2 regions of the Streptomyces ficellus genome follow, and region 1 is predicted to be linked to the other one. Evidence: riboswitches for the same ligand, from Rfam matches in the RefSeq annotation. Region 1 holds a riboswitch; the other holds the start of a gene.

Region 1 (7,287 bases):
CGCGCGGTGCCGCCGTCCCGCAGCACGACGTCGGCCTCCCAGTGATCGGGGTACACGTGTTCCGGCTGATCCGACGGGGTCCGCATGGGCCCCAGCGTACGGTGCGGGCGCCGGTCGCGGAGGTGCTGTGGACAACGCGGGGGACAACGCGGGGCGAGGCGCGCCGACCGGCGGTCGTGGCCCCGTGAAGGCCGGTTCGAGCACCCTGTGGGACGTGAGAGACTGGATTCGACAACTGGTCTAGACAACCGCCGAGACTCGAAGGGCAACACCATGGCTGAGCGCCGCGTCAACGTCGGCTGGGCCGAGGGCCTGCACGCCCGCCCCGCCTCCATCTTCGTCCGCGCCGCCACGGCCTCCGGCGTCCCCGTGACGATCGCCAAGGCCGACGGCAACCCGGTCAACGCCGCGTCGATGCTCGCGGTGCTGGGCCTGGGCGCGCAGGGCGGCGAGGAGATCGTGCTCGCTTCGGACGCGGAGGGCGCGGACGCCGCCCTGGACCGTCTGGCGAAGCTGGTCGCCGAGGGGCTCGAGGAGCTCCCCGAGACCGTCTGACCCCTCTCCGGCGCCGAGCGGAGTCGTCAAGCGGAGTCATCGAGCGGAGTCGTCCTCCCGGAAACGGGCGGTTCGGCTCCGCTTTCGTCCGTCCGGGGCGGCATGGGCTTTCGGCGCTTTTCGGCGGACCCGGAATTGCTCTGGGTGCTCATCGGGTGCGAATTTCTCCCTCTCCTTTACCGGAGCGCTGTTAATTCCGGGCACTCGCGGTGTTTACGCGATGTTGCGAAGTCCTCACCACGGTCCCACCACCCGCATTCCCCGGCGTGCGGCGCAGCCGGTACGCGGACAGGGACCGCTCGACGTGGCGGGCGGTGAGCGCGCGGGCGCGTTCGGCGTCGCCGCGGGCCACGGCGTCCACGATGGCGCCGCGCTCCGCCCACGCCTCGACCGGCCGGGCGGGCTCCTCGGCCACGTACATCCAGGCGATCTTGTGCCGGAGCTGGGTCAGCAGCGCCGACAGCGCCGGGCTGCCGCACGCCTGGGCGAGCGTCTCGTGGAACCAGCCGCCCAGCGACCCGAGGTCCTCTCCCGGGCCGCGCCGCGCCCGCTCCTGACCCAGCCTGACCAGGCCCCGCAGCACCTTCAGGTGGGCCTCGGTGTGCCGCTGGGCCGCGCGCGCGGCACCCAGCGGCTCCAGCAGCGTCCGCATCTCCAGCAGGTCGGCCGCCTCCTGCTCGGTGGGCTCGGCGACGCACGCGCCGGCGTGGCGGCGGGTGGTCACGAAGCCCTCGGACTCCAGGGTGCGCAGCGCTTCGCGGACCGGGACGCGCGAGACGCCGTAGCGGCGGGCCAGCTGCTCCTCGGTGAGGCGGCTGCCTCGCGCGAACACGCCGATGACGATGTCGTCGCGGATCGCCGTGCACACCGAGTGCGCCGGAATGCGCATACCAGAACCCCCACATTGTTCCGCGCGAAACGACTCTGTTGAGCAGCTGTCGAGTAACTCTATTGGTGACTCTATGGCAAAGACCCTATTCCCGTGGGGTGCGATTCCGGCGAGCACCTGGAATCGGGGGCCCTGTTGGCCGAAAAGCCCCCGCCAGGGCGTCCGGCAGACGTCCTGGCGGATGTCCGGGCACGACGACGGCCCCGGTCCGAAGAGGAACCGGGGCCGTCGCCGCGCTGGCAGAGAGGTGGGTCAGACGTTGACGCCGTGCGAGCGGAGGTACGAGATGGGGTCGATGTCCGAGCCGTAGTCGGCGCCGGTACGGGCCTCGAAGTGGAGGTGGGGGCCGGACGAGTTTCCGGTCGAGCCGGAGAGGCCTATCTGCTGCCCCGGCATCACGCTCTGGCCGACCGAGACGCTGACCGAGGCCAGGTGGCCGTACTGGGTGTACGTGCCGTCGTTCATCTTGATCACGACGTTGTTGCCGTACGCACCGCCCCAGCCCGCCTCGACGACGGTGCCCGCGCCGACGGAGACCACCTGGGAGCCCGAGGCGGCGTGGAAGTCGATGCCGGTGTGGCTGCCGGAGGACCACATGGCGCCGCCGGTCTGGTAGCCGGTGCTGACGTACGTGCCCGAGACGGGCAGCTGGAAGGCGTTGAGGCGCTTGCGCTCCGCCTCGCGGTCGGCGCGCTCCTTGGCGTCGCGGGCGGCCTTCACCCGGGCCTCGGCCTTGCGCTTCGCGTCGGCCTCGGCCTTCGCCTGGGCGGCGGCCTTGGCGGCGGCCTCCTGGGCCTCCAGCTCCTGGGCGGCGGCCTGGGCGTCGACCTGGTCGGCCAGCGTGTCCGTGATGACCGCCTGGTTGAGGCCGGTGTCCTCCAGCGATCCCGGAGCGGCGTCCGGGGCGGCGGCGAGCGCCGGGGAAGCGAGGGTTCCGATGACGCCGGTGGTGGCGAGGGCCGCGACTCCGGCGACGTGTGCGCTCTTGCGGCTCAGACGGCTCGGGGCACGGTGCTTCCCGGTGGCACGGGTGAACGCCATGAAGCGGCTGGTCCTTTCCTTCCTTCTCGCCTACCGGGTTAGCTGACGGGTTCGGAGCAGGAAGGTCTCCTACGGGCCCCTCCGCACGGGTGCGAAGGCGTCCGATTCACCCCAGGGACTTCATGGGTCCCCGGCTCCCCAGGCTCGCGCCTGACGGGGACTCGGCGATGGCTGCCCGGTGCCGCGGGTGCGGCGGGTTCCGGTCGGACAGCGCACTAGACGCTAAGCGGCCGATCTTTCAATCACCAAACAGACACGGTTTTTTGTAGCGCACGCCACAGGGCAGACACCTAGCCTCCGCAACAAAGCGGACATATGGATGGGCCCGGAAAAGACCTGCGAAGGAGCCGGCGAGGAGGCCACGGCCACCGGCGCACAGACCAGGACACCGGGCACCGGGCACCGGGGCGGGCAGCGGCTCACCCGGCGCCGGATCGTCGCTCGTGTTCGGGCGCCACGGATCGTTCACAGGGCCCGGACCGTTCGCGAGGCCCGGATCGGACCGCGGAACAGGGCGGACCCCGGCATCGGGCGATGCCGGGGTCCTGGACGGGCCGTCAGGAGACGCCGCGTCAATCAGCCGCCTACGACGGTCACTTCACCGATGCCCAGCGCCTCGACGGGCTCCTTGATCTCGGACGCGTCCCCGACGAGGACCGTGACCAGACGGTCCACCGGGAAGGCGCTGACGACCGCCGCGGTGGCCTCCACGGTGCCCGTCTCCGCGAGCCGCGCGTACAGCTGCGCCTGGAAGTCGTCCGGGAGGTGCTGCTCGACCTGGTCCGCGAGGGTGCCCGCGACGGAGGCGGCCGTCTCGTACTTGAGCGGCGCGACACCCACCAGGTTCTGCACCGCCGTCTCGCGCTCGGCGTCGGTCAGACCCTCGGCGGCGAGGGTGCGCAACACCTTCCACAGGTCGTCGAGCGCCGGGCCCGTGTTGGGCGTGTCGACCGAGCCGCTGATGGCGAGCATGGCCGCCCCGCCGTCGGGGCCGGAGAGCAGCACCTGGCCGAAGGCCCGCACGCCGTAGGTGTAGCCCTTCTCCTCGCGCAGGACCCGGTCCAGCCGGGACGTGAGGGTGCCGCCCAGGCAGTAGGTGCCGAGCACCTGGGCCGGCCACAGGCGGTCGTGCCGGTCGGGACCGATGCGGCCGATGAGCAGCTGCGTCTGTACGGCGCCGGGGCGGTCGACGATGACGACGCGACCGGTGTCGTCGGCCGTCACGGCCGGTACGGGGCGGGGCTCGGCGCTGTTGCCGGTCCAGGCCCCGAGGGTGTCGGCGAGCACCGCGTCGAGGTCCACGCCGGTGAGGTCGCCGACGACGACCGCGGTGGCGGTGGCGGGCCGGATGTGCGCCTCGTAGAAGGCGCGTACGGCGGCCGCGTCGATCCGGGCGACGGTCTCCTCGGTGCCCTGGCGGGGGCGGGACACGCGCGAGTCGGCCGGGAACAGCTCCTTGGAGAGCTGCATGGCGGCGCGGCGGGCCGGGTTGGCGATCTCGTGCGGGATCTCGTCCAGCCGGTTGCGGACGAGGCGCTCGACCTCGCTGTCGGCGAAGGCGGGGGCGCGCAGCGACTCGGCGACCAGGCCGAGGGCCTTGCCCAGGCGGGAGACCGGCACCTCCAGGGAGACCCGTACGCCGGGGTGGTCGGCGTGCGCGTCGAGGGTGGCGCCGCAGCGCTCCAGCTCGGCCGCGTACTCCTCGGCGGAGTGCTTGTCGGTGCCCTCGGACAAGGCGCGCGCCATGATCGTGGCGACGCCGTCGAGGCCCTCGGGCTCGGCCTCCAGCGGGGCGGCGAGGAAGATCTCGACGGCCACCACCTGCTGGCCGGGGCGGTGGCAGCGCAGCACCGTCATACCGTTGCCGAGGGTGCCGCGGTCGGGGGCGGGGAAGGCCCACGGCTTGGCGGTGCCCGGCGTGGGCTGCGGGTGGAAGTCCATGGACGTCAGGGACACAGCGGCGTCGCTCACTGGTCGGCCCCCTCTTCTGCCTGGTCGCTGTGGTCGGTGCTGAGCGGTTCGTAGACCAGCACGGCCCGGTTGTCGGGGCGGAGGCGGGCCTTGGCGACCGCCTGCACCTCCTCGGCGGTGACGTCGAGGACGCGCTGGACGGCGGTCAGGGCGAGCTGCGGGTCGCCGAACAGCACGGCGTACCGGCACAGTTCGTCCGCGCGGCCGGCGACCGTACCGAGCCGGTCCAGCCACTCGCGCTCCAGCTGGGCCTGGGCGCGCTCCATCTCCTCGGGGGTGGGGCCCTCGGCGGCGAACCGGGCCAGCTCCTCGTCGACGGCCGCCTCGATGTCCGGCACCTCCACACCGCCGGAGGTCTTCACGTCCAGCCAGCCGAGCGACGGCGCGCCGGCCAGGCGCAGCAGGCCGAAACCGGCCGCAACGGCCGTGCGGTCGCGGCGCACCAGGCGGTTGTGCAGCCGCGACGACTCGCCACCGCCCAGGACGGTGAGGGCGATGTCGGCCGCGTCGCACTCGCGCGTGCCGTCGTGCGGGAGCCGGTAGGCGGCCATCAGGGCGCGCGCCGGGACCTCCTCCTCGACGACCTCGCGCAGCTGCTCGCCGATGACCTCGGGCAGCGTCCCGTCCCTGGGCGGCTGCTTGCCGTCGTGGGAGGGGATGGAGCCGAAGTACTTCTCGACCCAGGCCAGGGTCTGCTCGGGGTCGATGTCCCCGACGATCGACAGGACCGCGTTGTTCGGGGCGTAGTAGGTGCGGAAGAAGTTCCGCGCGTCCTCGAGGGTGGCGGCGTCCAGGTCGGCCATGGAGCCGATCGGGGTGTGGTGGTAGGGGTGGCCCTCCGGGTAGGAGAGGGCGGTCAGCTTCTCGAAGGCCGTGCCGTAGGGCACGTTGTCGTACCGCTGGCGGCGCTCGTTCTTGACGACGTCCCGCTGGTTCTCCATGGACTCTTCGTCGAGCGCGGCGAGCAGCGAGCCCATCCGGTCGGCCTCCAGCCAGAGCGCGAGCTCCAGCTGGTGGGCGGGCATGGTCTCGAAGTAGTTGGTGCGCTCGAAGCTGGTCGTGCCGTTGAGGGAGCCGCCGGCGCCCTGCACCAGCTCGAAGTGGCCGTTGCCCTGGACCTGCTTCGAGCCCTGGAACATCAGGTGCTCGAAGAGGTGGGCGAGGCCGGTGCGGCCCTTGACCTCGTGGCGGGAGCCGACGTCGTACCAGAGGCAGACCGCGGCGACCGGGGTCAGGTGGTCCTCGGAGAGCACCACGCGCAGGCCGTTGGCCAGGCGGTGCTCGGTCGCTGTCAGGCCGCCGGAGCCGGCCTGGGCTGTGGCCGTGTGACCCATGGGCATGTACGTCCCTTCGATCGCTATGTGCAAAAGTCCAGCTGCGGGCCGCTGCGGAAGTCCTGCCACTGTATGCGGCTGCTGCGCCCTGCCGCGGACCGCTGTGGAAGTGCTGCCACTGTATGCAAGCGGACTGACACCCCGCGAAGTTCCCGGATCCCCGTGGCGTCCCTCTTCCGGGTCGCGGTCGGCGTTGTCAGTGGGACGGTCCACAATGGGCGTCGTCAGATCAACCTTGTTGGTGAAGGAGCCGCAGCCGCGATGGCCCGCCGCAGCACGAAGACCGCGCAGCCCGACGACTTCGAGGAGAAGATCCTCGACATCGACGTCGTCGACGAAATGCAGGGCTCCTTCCTCGAGTACGCGTACTCGGTGATCTACTCCCGGGCCCTGCCGGACGCCCGTGACGGCATGAAGCCGGTCCACCGCCGCATCGTGTACCAGATGAACGAGATGGGTCTGCGGCCGGAGCGCGGCTTCGTCAAGTGCGCCCGGGTCGTCGGTGAGGTGATGGGCAAGCTCCATCCGCACGGCGACGCGTCGATCTACGACGCCCTGGTGCGCATGGCGCAGCCGTTCTCGATGCGCCTGCCGCTGGTGGACGGGCACGGGAACTTCGGCTCGCTGGGCAATGACGACCCGCCGGCCGCCATGCGGTACACCGAGTGCCGGATGGCCGACGCGACGTCCCTGATGACGGAGTCGATCGACGAGGACACCGTCGACTTCAACCCGAACTACGACGGGCAGGAGCGGGAGCCGGTGGCGCTGCCCGCCGCCTTCCCGAACCTCCTGGTGAACGGCGCGTCCGGCATCGCGGTCGGCATGGCGACCAACATGCCCCCGCACAACCTGGGCGAGGTCATCGCCGCCGCCCGGCACCTCATCAGGCACCCGGGCGCCGACCTGGAGACCCTGATGCGGTACGTGCCGGGTCCCGACCTCCCGACCGGTGGCCGGATCGTGGGCCTGTCCGGCATCAAGGACGCGTACGAGTCGGGCCGCGGCTCCTTCAAGATCCGGGCGACGGTGTCCGTGGAGAACGTGACGGCGCGCCGCAAGGGCCTGGTCGTCACGGAACTGCCCTTCGCGGTCGGCCCGGAGAAGGTGATCGCGAAGATCAAGGACCTGGTGGGGTCCAAGAAGCTCCAGGGCATCGCCGACGTCAAGGACCTGACCGACCGCGAGCACGGGCTGCGCCTGGTCATCGAGGTCAAGAACGGCTTCATCCCGGAGGCCGTGCTGGAGCAGCTCTACAAGCTGACGCCCATGGAGGAGTCCTTCGGCATCAACAACGTGGCGCTGGTCGACGGCCAGCCGCTCACGCTCGGGCTGAAGGAGCTGCTGGAGGTGTACCTGGACCACCGTTTCGAGGTGGTCCGGCGCCGCAGCGAGTTCCGGCGCGGCAAGAAGCGCGACCGGCTCCACCTGGTCGAGGGCCTGCTCGTCGCGCTGCTCGACATCGACGAGGTCATCCGTGTCATCCGGTCGAGCGAC
Region 2 (7,287 bases), 4.7 Mb from region 1:
CGCATGATCAGGAGCGTACGGCCGCGGCGAACGCGTCCGCATCCCAGATGCCGCCGAGAGCCGGGGCCAGCCACCGGCCCGCCCGGGCCCGGAACACGTCCGGCGGCAGCGCGCCCGCGCCCGAGGGCACCGCGCCCAGCAGCGGAGCGCCCGCGACTTTCGGCAGGTCCGTGACGTTGCACCGCTCCGCGAGCCCCGGCTCGTCCGGCCAGCTGCCGACGACCAGGCCCGCCTGCACCAGCCCGCGCGCCCGCAGCGCCTCCGCGGTGAGCGTCACCATGTTGAGCGTGCCGAGCCCGGCGGGCGCCACCACCAGCACCGGGGCGTCCAGCAGCCGGGCGGCGTCGGCGAGCGTGCCGCCCTCCTCGTCGTACCGCACGAGCAGTCCGCCCGCGCCCTCGACCAGCACCAGGTCGTGCTCGTCCGCCAGCTTGGCCGCGGCGTCGGCCACCTCGGCCGGGCCCACCGGCGCCATCCCGGCCCGCCGGGCGGCCGTGTCCGGTGCCAACGGCTCGGGGAACCGGGCCAGTTCGGCGGCGGTGACCCCGCCCCCGGCGAGCCGCACGACCTCGTCCGCGTCACCGCGTTCCGCCGGTGCGACCCCGGTCTGCGCGGGCTTCAGCACGGCCACCGAGCGGCCCGCCGCCCGTGCCACCGCCGCGAGCGCCGCCGTGACGACGGTCTTGCCGATCTCCGTGCCCGTACCGCTGACGACCAGTACCGACATGTCATCCCTCCCGCGCGGCCGCGAACACCCCGCGGCAGATCCGTGCCACGTCCTCGTCACCCGTGACGTAGGGCGGCATCACGTACACCAGGTCCCGGAACGGCCGCAGCCACACGCCCTCGCGGACCGCCGCCGCCGTCGCGGCCGCCATGTCCACCGGGTGGTCCAGCTGCACGACGCCGATCGCGCCGAGCACGCGCACGTCGCGCACGCCGGGCAGCTCGCCGGCCGGCGCCAGCCCGTCCCGGAGTCCCGTTCCGATCCGCTTGACCTCCTGCTGCCAGTCCTGGCCCAGCAGCAGATCGATCGATGCGCACGCCACCGCCGTGGCCAGCGGGTTGCCCATGAACGTCGGGCCGTGCGCCAGCACCGGCACCTCGCCCCGCGAGATGCCGTCCGCCACACGGCTGGCGCACAGCGTCGCCGCCAGCGACAGGTAGCCGCCGGTCAGGGCCTTGCCCAGGCACATCACGTCCGGCGCCACGCGCGCGTGCTCCGCCGCGAACAGCGTGCCCGTGCGCCCGAACCCGGTCGCGATCTCGTCGAACACCAGGAGCACGTCGTGCGCGTCGCACGCCTCCCGCAGCACCCGCAGGTACTCCGGGTCGTGGAACCGCATCCCGCCCGCGCCCTGCACCACCGGCTCGACGATCACCGCCGCCAGCTGGTCCGCGTGGCGCCCGATCGCCTCCCGCAGCTCCCGCGCGTACGACTCCTCGTACTCCGCCGGGGGCGGTCCCACGAAGACCTGCCGCGGCAGCGCGCCGGACCACAGCTCGTGCATCCCGCCCTCGGGGTCGCACACCGACATCGGCTGCCACGTGTCGCCGTGGTAGCCGCCGCGCCAGGTCAGCAGCCGCTGCTTGGCGGGCCGGCCCACCGAGCGCCAGTACTGGAGGCACATCTTGATCGCGACCTCGACCGACACCGAGCCGGAGTCGCAGAGGAACACGTGGCGCAGCGGCTCCGGAGTGATCTCGACCAGCCGCGTGGCGAGGCGCACGGCGGGCTCGTGGGTGAGCCCGCCGAACATCACATGGCTCATCCGGTCCAGCTGACCGCGCGCCGCCTCGTTGAGCACCGGGTGGTTGTAGCCGTGGACGGCGGACCACCAGGACGACATGCCGTCGACCAGTTCGTCGTGCCCGTGCGCCGGTTCGGCGAGCCGCACCCGCACCCCGGAGGCGGACTCCACGACGAGCGGGTCGGTACGGCCGGGCATCGGACCGTACGGGTGCCACACATGCGCCCGGTCGAGCGCGATCAGCCCGGCCGCGTCGAGCCCGGCCCCGGTGCCGTCACGCATTGGGCGCGAGGTCGGTGCCGGCGCCCCGGCGGCGCACGGCCACCAGGTCGGTACGGGCCTGGTCGGTACGGGCCGTGTCGGTGGCCACCGGCTGCGCGGGCGCGGGCTCCTCGGAGCCGCACACCGAACCCGAGCCGCACCCGCCACCGGTGCCGCAGGACGAGGCGTCCGCGCGGTGCTCGGGCAGGGTGGTGGTGTCCGTGCCCTCCACCTCGAAGCCGGCGTCCGCGATCATGTCCAGGTCCGCCTTGCCCGCCTGGCCCTCACTGGTGAGGTAGTCGCCCAGGAAGATCGAGTTGGCCAGGTGCAGGGCCAGCGGCTGGAGCGAACGCAGGTGCACCTCGCGTCCGCCGGCCAGCCGGACCTCCACGTCCGGGCACACGAACCGGACCATCGCCAGGATGCGCAGCGCCCGCTGCGGGGTCAGGTTCCACTCCTTGGCGAGCGGCGTGCCCTCGAAGGGGATCAGGAAGTTCACCGGGACCGAGTCCGGGTCCAGCTCGCGCAGCGCGTACACGACGTCGACCAGGTCCTCGTCGCTCTCGCCCATGCCCGCGATCAGACCGGAGCACGCGGACAGACCCGCCGCGTGCGCCTTCTGCACCGTGTCGACCCGGTCCGCGTAGGTGTGCGTGGTCGTGATGTCCCCGTACGTCCCCTCGGACGTGTTGAGGTTGTGGTTGTACGCGTCGGCGCCGGCCGACCGCAGCCGCTCCGCCTGGCCGTCCGAGAGCAGCCCGAGGCACGCGCAGACCTCGACGCCCTCGTTCTCCTCCTTGATCGCCTCGATGGTCTTCGAGACGCGGTCGACGTCCCGGTCCGTCGGGCCGCGGCCGCTGGCCACCAGGCAGACCCGCTTGGCGCCGCCGGCGACACCCGCGGCGGCGGCCTTGGACGCCTCCTCCGGCTTCAGCCAGGTGTACTTGAGGATCTCCGCCTTCGAACCGAGCCGCTGGGAGCAGTATGAGCAGTCCTCGGGACACAGGCCGGACTTGAGGTTGACCAGGTAGTTGAGCTTCACCCGCCGTCCGAACCACTGACGGCGTACCTTCCCGGCCGCGGCCACCACATCGAGCAGCTCGTCGTCCGAGGTCGCCAGCACGGCGAGCGCTTCTTCGCGGGTCGGCAGCTCGCGCCGAAGCCCCTTGTCCACCAGCGTGTTCAGCAGGTCCATGACGCAGATCCTGGCCTACGGCACGGCCCCGGGCCAAGGAGGAACTCCACAGGAGAGTCCGTTTCGAGTGTGTGTATAACCACACTCCGGTACCACCCCACCACCATTAGGGTCTGTTCGCTGTCTACAAAAGGGAACCGGACATGCCCCAGGCTCCGCTCGACCCGCCGCCCGCCTCCCCGTCCGGGCCGCCGCCCGCCACACCCTCCGGCCCGTCCTCCGGCCCGCCTGCCGCCGCGCCCTTCGGATGGATCGACGCCGAGGCGCGCCGCCGGGCGGACGCGGGTCTCGTCCGGACCCTCCGCCCCCGGCCGGCCGAGCCCGACGTCCTGGACCTGGCGAGCAACGACTACCTCGGCCTCACGCACCACCCCGCCATCACCGCGGCCGCCGCCGAGGCGGCCCGCCGCTGGGGCGCGGGCGCCACGGGCTCGCGCCTGGTGACCGGGACGACCGAGCTGCACGGCGAGCTGGAGCGGGAACTGGCCGCGTACTGCGGGTTCGAGGCGGCCCTGGTGTTCTCGTCCGGTTACGCCGCCAACCTCGCCGCCCTGACCGCGCTGAGCGCCCGGGGCTCGCTGATCGTCTCCGACGCGGGCAACCACGCCTCGATCGTCGACGGCTGCCGGCTCTCGCGCGCCGAGACCGCGGTCGTCCCGCACGCCGAGCCCGACGCGGTCGCCAAGACCCTCGGCGCCCACCCGGGACGCCAGGCGCTGGTGGTCACCGACTCGGTCTTCTCCGTCGACGGTGACGCGGCGCCGCTGGCCGGACTGGCGGCGGCGTGCCGGGAGCACGGTGCCGCGCTGGTGGTCGACGACGCGCACGGCCTGGGCGTCCTGGGCGAGGGCGGGCGGGGCGCGCTGCACGCGGCGGGGCTCGCGGGCGACCCGGACGTGGTCGCCACGCTCACCCTCTCCAAGTCGCTGGGCAGCCAGGGCGGGGCGGTCCTCGGTCCCGCCCGGGTGATCGACCACCTGGTCAACGCCGCCCGGACGTTCATCTTCGACACCGGGCTCGCCCCGGCCGCCGTGGGCGCAGCCCTGGCGAGCCTGCGGCTGCTGCGCGCCGAGCCGGACCTCGCCGGCCGGGCGCGTACGGTGGCGTCCACCCTGCACGCCCGGCTGACCGCCGCGGGGCTGACCGCGGTGCGGCCGGACGCCGCCGTGGTGTCGGTGCGGGCCCCCTCCCCGGAGCAGGCCGTGCGGTGGGCCGCCGACTGCCGGGCCGAGGGGCTCGCGGTGGGGTGCTTCCGGCCGCCGTCGGTGCCCGACGGCATCTCGCGCCTCCGTCTCACCGCCCGAGCCGACTTGACGGAACGTCAACTGGACGAGGCGGTCGCGACGATCCTCCGCACCTCACCGGTCCCGGTCGGCTGAGCGGTCCTGCCTTACGTCACCGTCTCCCGGGCCGCCGGACCAACCCACCAGTTTGCCGCCCAAATCCGGTCTCGAGTAGCAGAGTTCACCGCTTCGGGCGACAGATATATGCGGATCCTGGTGGATCGCCCCCATCAGGAGCGACATAAGTGGCAGTCTGGCGCGAAGCGCAATCCGAGGCCGTCCTCACAAAACATCCGGTTCGTGTCGGAGTCCGGCCCCGGTGGGAAAGGGACAGCGTCGCCATGGCGGACCATCAGGAAGCATCCATCACCCTGCCGAGCGATCCCGTCTCGGTCTCCGCCGCCCGGAGATACGTGGCGGGCGTCCTCAGCGAATGGGGGCTCCCCGATGGGGCCGAGACCGCCGACACCGTACGGCTGATCGTCTCGGAACTCGCCACCAACGCCGTCCAGCACACCTTCGGGCAGTCGCCGACCTTCACGGTGGACGTCCGGCTGGAGCGGGACGAGCGGCTGCGCATCGGGGTCACGGACAGCCACCCGCGCTGGCCGCAGCGGCTGCCCGCCGCCGTACAGCAGGACAACGGGCGCGGCATGGTGATCATCCGCTGGCTCGCCGCGGAGTGCGGCGGACGCCTCTCGGTCACCCCCACCGCGGAGGGCGGCAAGACGGTCTGGATCGCACTGCCCTGGTCGGTCCCGGTCCAGACCTGACCGCCCGCGGTGCGGGTGCGCCGGACGCGCCCGGCCGCCCCCGCACCACGGGTCATCGCCGGACGATCAGCGGACGCGTCCGTACCAGACGGACTTCGACCAGATCTTGTCCAGCTTCACCACCGAACCCGACTTCGGTGAGTGCCAGATCTTGTTGTTACCCGCGTAGATCCCGACGTGGTAGACGTTGCTCCCCCGATGGAAGAAGACCAGGTCACCCTTCTGCCGGCTCGACGCCGAGATGTGCCGGGTCTTGTTGTACTGCTGCTGCGCCGTACGCGGCAGGGTCTTGCCGGCCTTCTTGTACGAGTAGAGCGTGAGCCCCGAGCAGTCGAACCGGGACGGGCCCACCGCTCCGTACTTGTAGGGTGCGCCCTTCTTGGACGCGGCGACGTTCAGCGCCTTGCCGGCGTACGCCGGGGCGGCCTGCGCCTCGGACACGGCGCCGGGCGCCAGCATCGTGCCGCCGACGGCGGCGAGGGTGAGTGCCGAGACGGCACCCGCCCGGGACAGCAGAGACGGGACATGAATCTGCGCGGTCATGCGCAACCCTTCGTCAGCCGCCTGTGAAGGATGACCTGTCGGGTTCGGGCTGGCGAAGTTGCCCGGCCGCTCGCGCGGCTTCACCCCAAGGGCGACCGATGGGACGTACATCGTTCGGTCACCCGTACTGCTCGGGTCCTCCACTCCTGCCGATCCACTCCTGTCGACCAGTCATCCGGACGGCGGCAGGACTCGGCGTCCGCCCGGACCGCCCCGCCGCGGTGGCGGGGGCTTGTCGTCGTCAGGGATCTTGACCCATCCCGAGGGGAAATTCCGAGTCGAAACGGCCGTTTGTGAGGCTCCTCACGACTGATCCATTCGGGTGGACAGAGCCGATTTGGGGCCCGGCGACGTGACATCGACGATCCCCGTACCAGCGGCGGAACCTGATATTCCGCCAGATGCGTACGCGTGCTGCGCAACTCGCGTCGTCCGAAATTCGTCCGAATGCGTAGGCTGAACGAGGGAGCGGTTCTCGTACTCCTGAGCCCGTTCGGGGGAGGGCTACGTCGGTCCCACGCCTCGATTGTGAGGGACTGTCACGCGACCCGCGCGCCGTTCGCCGTCAAGCACCCGCAGGGCTCGCGCCAGCGTATGGGCATGTACTTCGCTCTCGCCGCGCTCGTGCATCCAGGTCAGGGCCTCGCGCAGCGCCGTCGCGCGCCCCACGAGGGCCTGCGCCGCGCGCAGGGCGCTGTACGTATGGGTGGCCCGCGCCGGGTTGGTCCGCCCCAGCAGGTCGACCGCTTCGAGCCAGCTGTCGACGAACGCGCTTTCGGCCCGGGTGAGCGCGGGGAGCGGCGGATGCTCCGGTGGCAGCACCGCTCACCTCCCGCGCCGGGGCACGACCTGGTCCACCAGGCCGTACGCCACGGCGGCGGACGCGTCGAGGAACGTGTCTCGCTCCAGGTCGGCGTCGACGCGCTCCCGGCTCCGGCCGGTGTGGAGGGCCAGGATCGCCGCCAGTTGGCCGCGCAGCCGGAGCAACTCGTCCGCGTGGATGCCGAGATCCGTCGGCCGGCCGTGCAACGGCTCGTCGAAGGACGGCTGCTGGATCAGCACGCGCGCGCCGGGCAGGGCCATGCGCTTGCCGGGCGCGCCCGCCGCGAGCAGGGCGGCGGCGGTCGACGCGGCCTGCCCGATGCAGGTCGTCTCCACGTCGCAGCGGATCGCCCGCATGGTGTCGTAGACGGCCGTCATGGCGCTGACCGGACCGCCGGGCGAGTTGATGTAGAGCGCGATGTCCCGGTCGGGCGCGGCGTGTTCCAGGTGCAGGAGCTGGACGATCACGTCATTGGCGGCGGTGTCGTCGAGGGGCGTGCCGAGGAGGACGATCCGCTCCTCGAGCAGCTTGGAGTAGGGGTCCAGGGTGCGGGTGCCGGTGCTGGTGCGCTCGGTGAACTCGGGCAGGACATGACGCGCGGCATGGCTCATCGCGCAGCTCCTTGTCTCTGTAAAAAATGTACAGGACGTACATCTCG

What was found. Region 1 has a riboswitch for cyclic di-AMP ahead of EIZ62_RS07300 (M23 family metallopeptidase). Riboswitches for the same ligand answer to the same signal wherever they lie in the genome.
Region 2: it holds a riboswitch for cyclic di-AMP, as region 1 does, so the genes downstream of both, EIZ62_RS28580 (C40 family peptidase) here and EIZ62_RS07300 (M23 family metallopeptidase) in region 1, are expected to answer to the same signal.

Annotation. Positions count from the first base shown of each region.
Region 1 covers NZ_CP034279.1:1,681,041-1,688,327, forward strand. Annotated here, with positions in the region: gene EIZ62_RS07285 (bifunctional acetate--CoA ligase family protein/GNAT family N-acetyltransferase) at 1-86, opposite strand, end outside; gene EIZ62_RS07290 (HPr family phosphocarrier protein) at 274-555, shown strand; gene EIZ62_RS07295 (GntR family transcriptional regulator) at 746-1,444, opposite strand; gene EIZ62_RS07300 (M23 family metallopeptidase) at 1,697-2,485, opposite strand; cyclic di-AMP (ydaO/yuaA leader) riboswitch at 2,499-2,662, opposite strand; gene EIZ62_RS07305 (M16 family metallopeptidase) at 3,062-4,456, opposite strand; gene EIZ62_RS07310 (M16 family metallopeptidase) at 4,453-5,796, opposite strand; gene EIZ62_RS07315 (DNA gyrase/topoisomerase IV subunit A) at 6,052-7,287, shown strand, end outside.
Region 2 covers NZ_CP034279.1:6,356,212-6,363,498, forward strand. Annotated here, with positions in the region: gene EIZ62_RS28550 (VOC family protein) at 1-5, opposite strand, end outside; gene bioD (dethiobiotin synthase) at 8-727, opposite strand; gene EIZ62_RS28560 (adenosylmethionine--8-amino-7-oxononanoate transaminase) at 729-2,033, opposite strand; gene bioB (biotin synthase BioB) at 2,026-3,207, opposite strand; gene EIZ62_RS28570 (8-amino-7-oxononanoate synthase) at 3,351-4,586, shown strand; gene EIZ62_RS28575 (ATP-binding protein) at 4,832-5,263, shown strand; gene EIZ62_RS28580 (C40 family peptidase) at 5,330-5,806, opposite strand; cyclic di-AMP (ydaO/yuaA leader) riboswitch at 5,810-5,982, opposite strand; gene EIZ62_RS28585 (hypothetical protein) at 6,311-6,628, opposite strand; gene EIZ62_RS28590 (ATP-dependent Clp protease proteolytic subunit) at 6,632-7,240, opposite strand.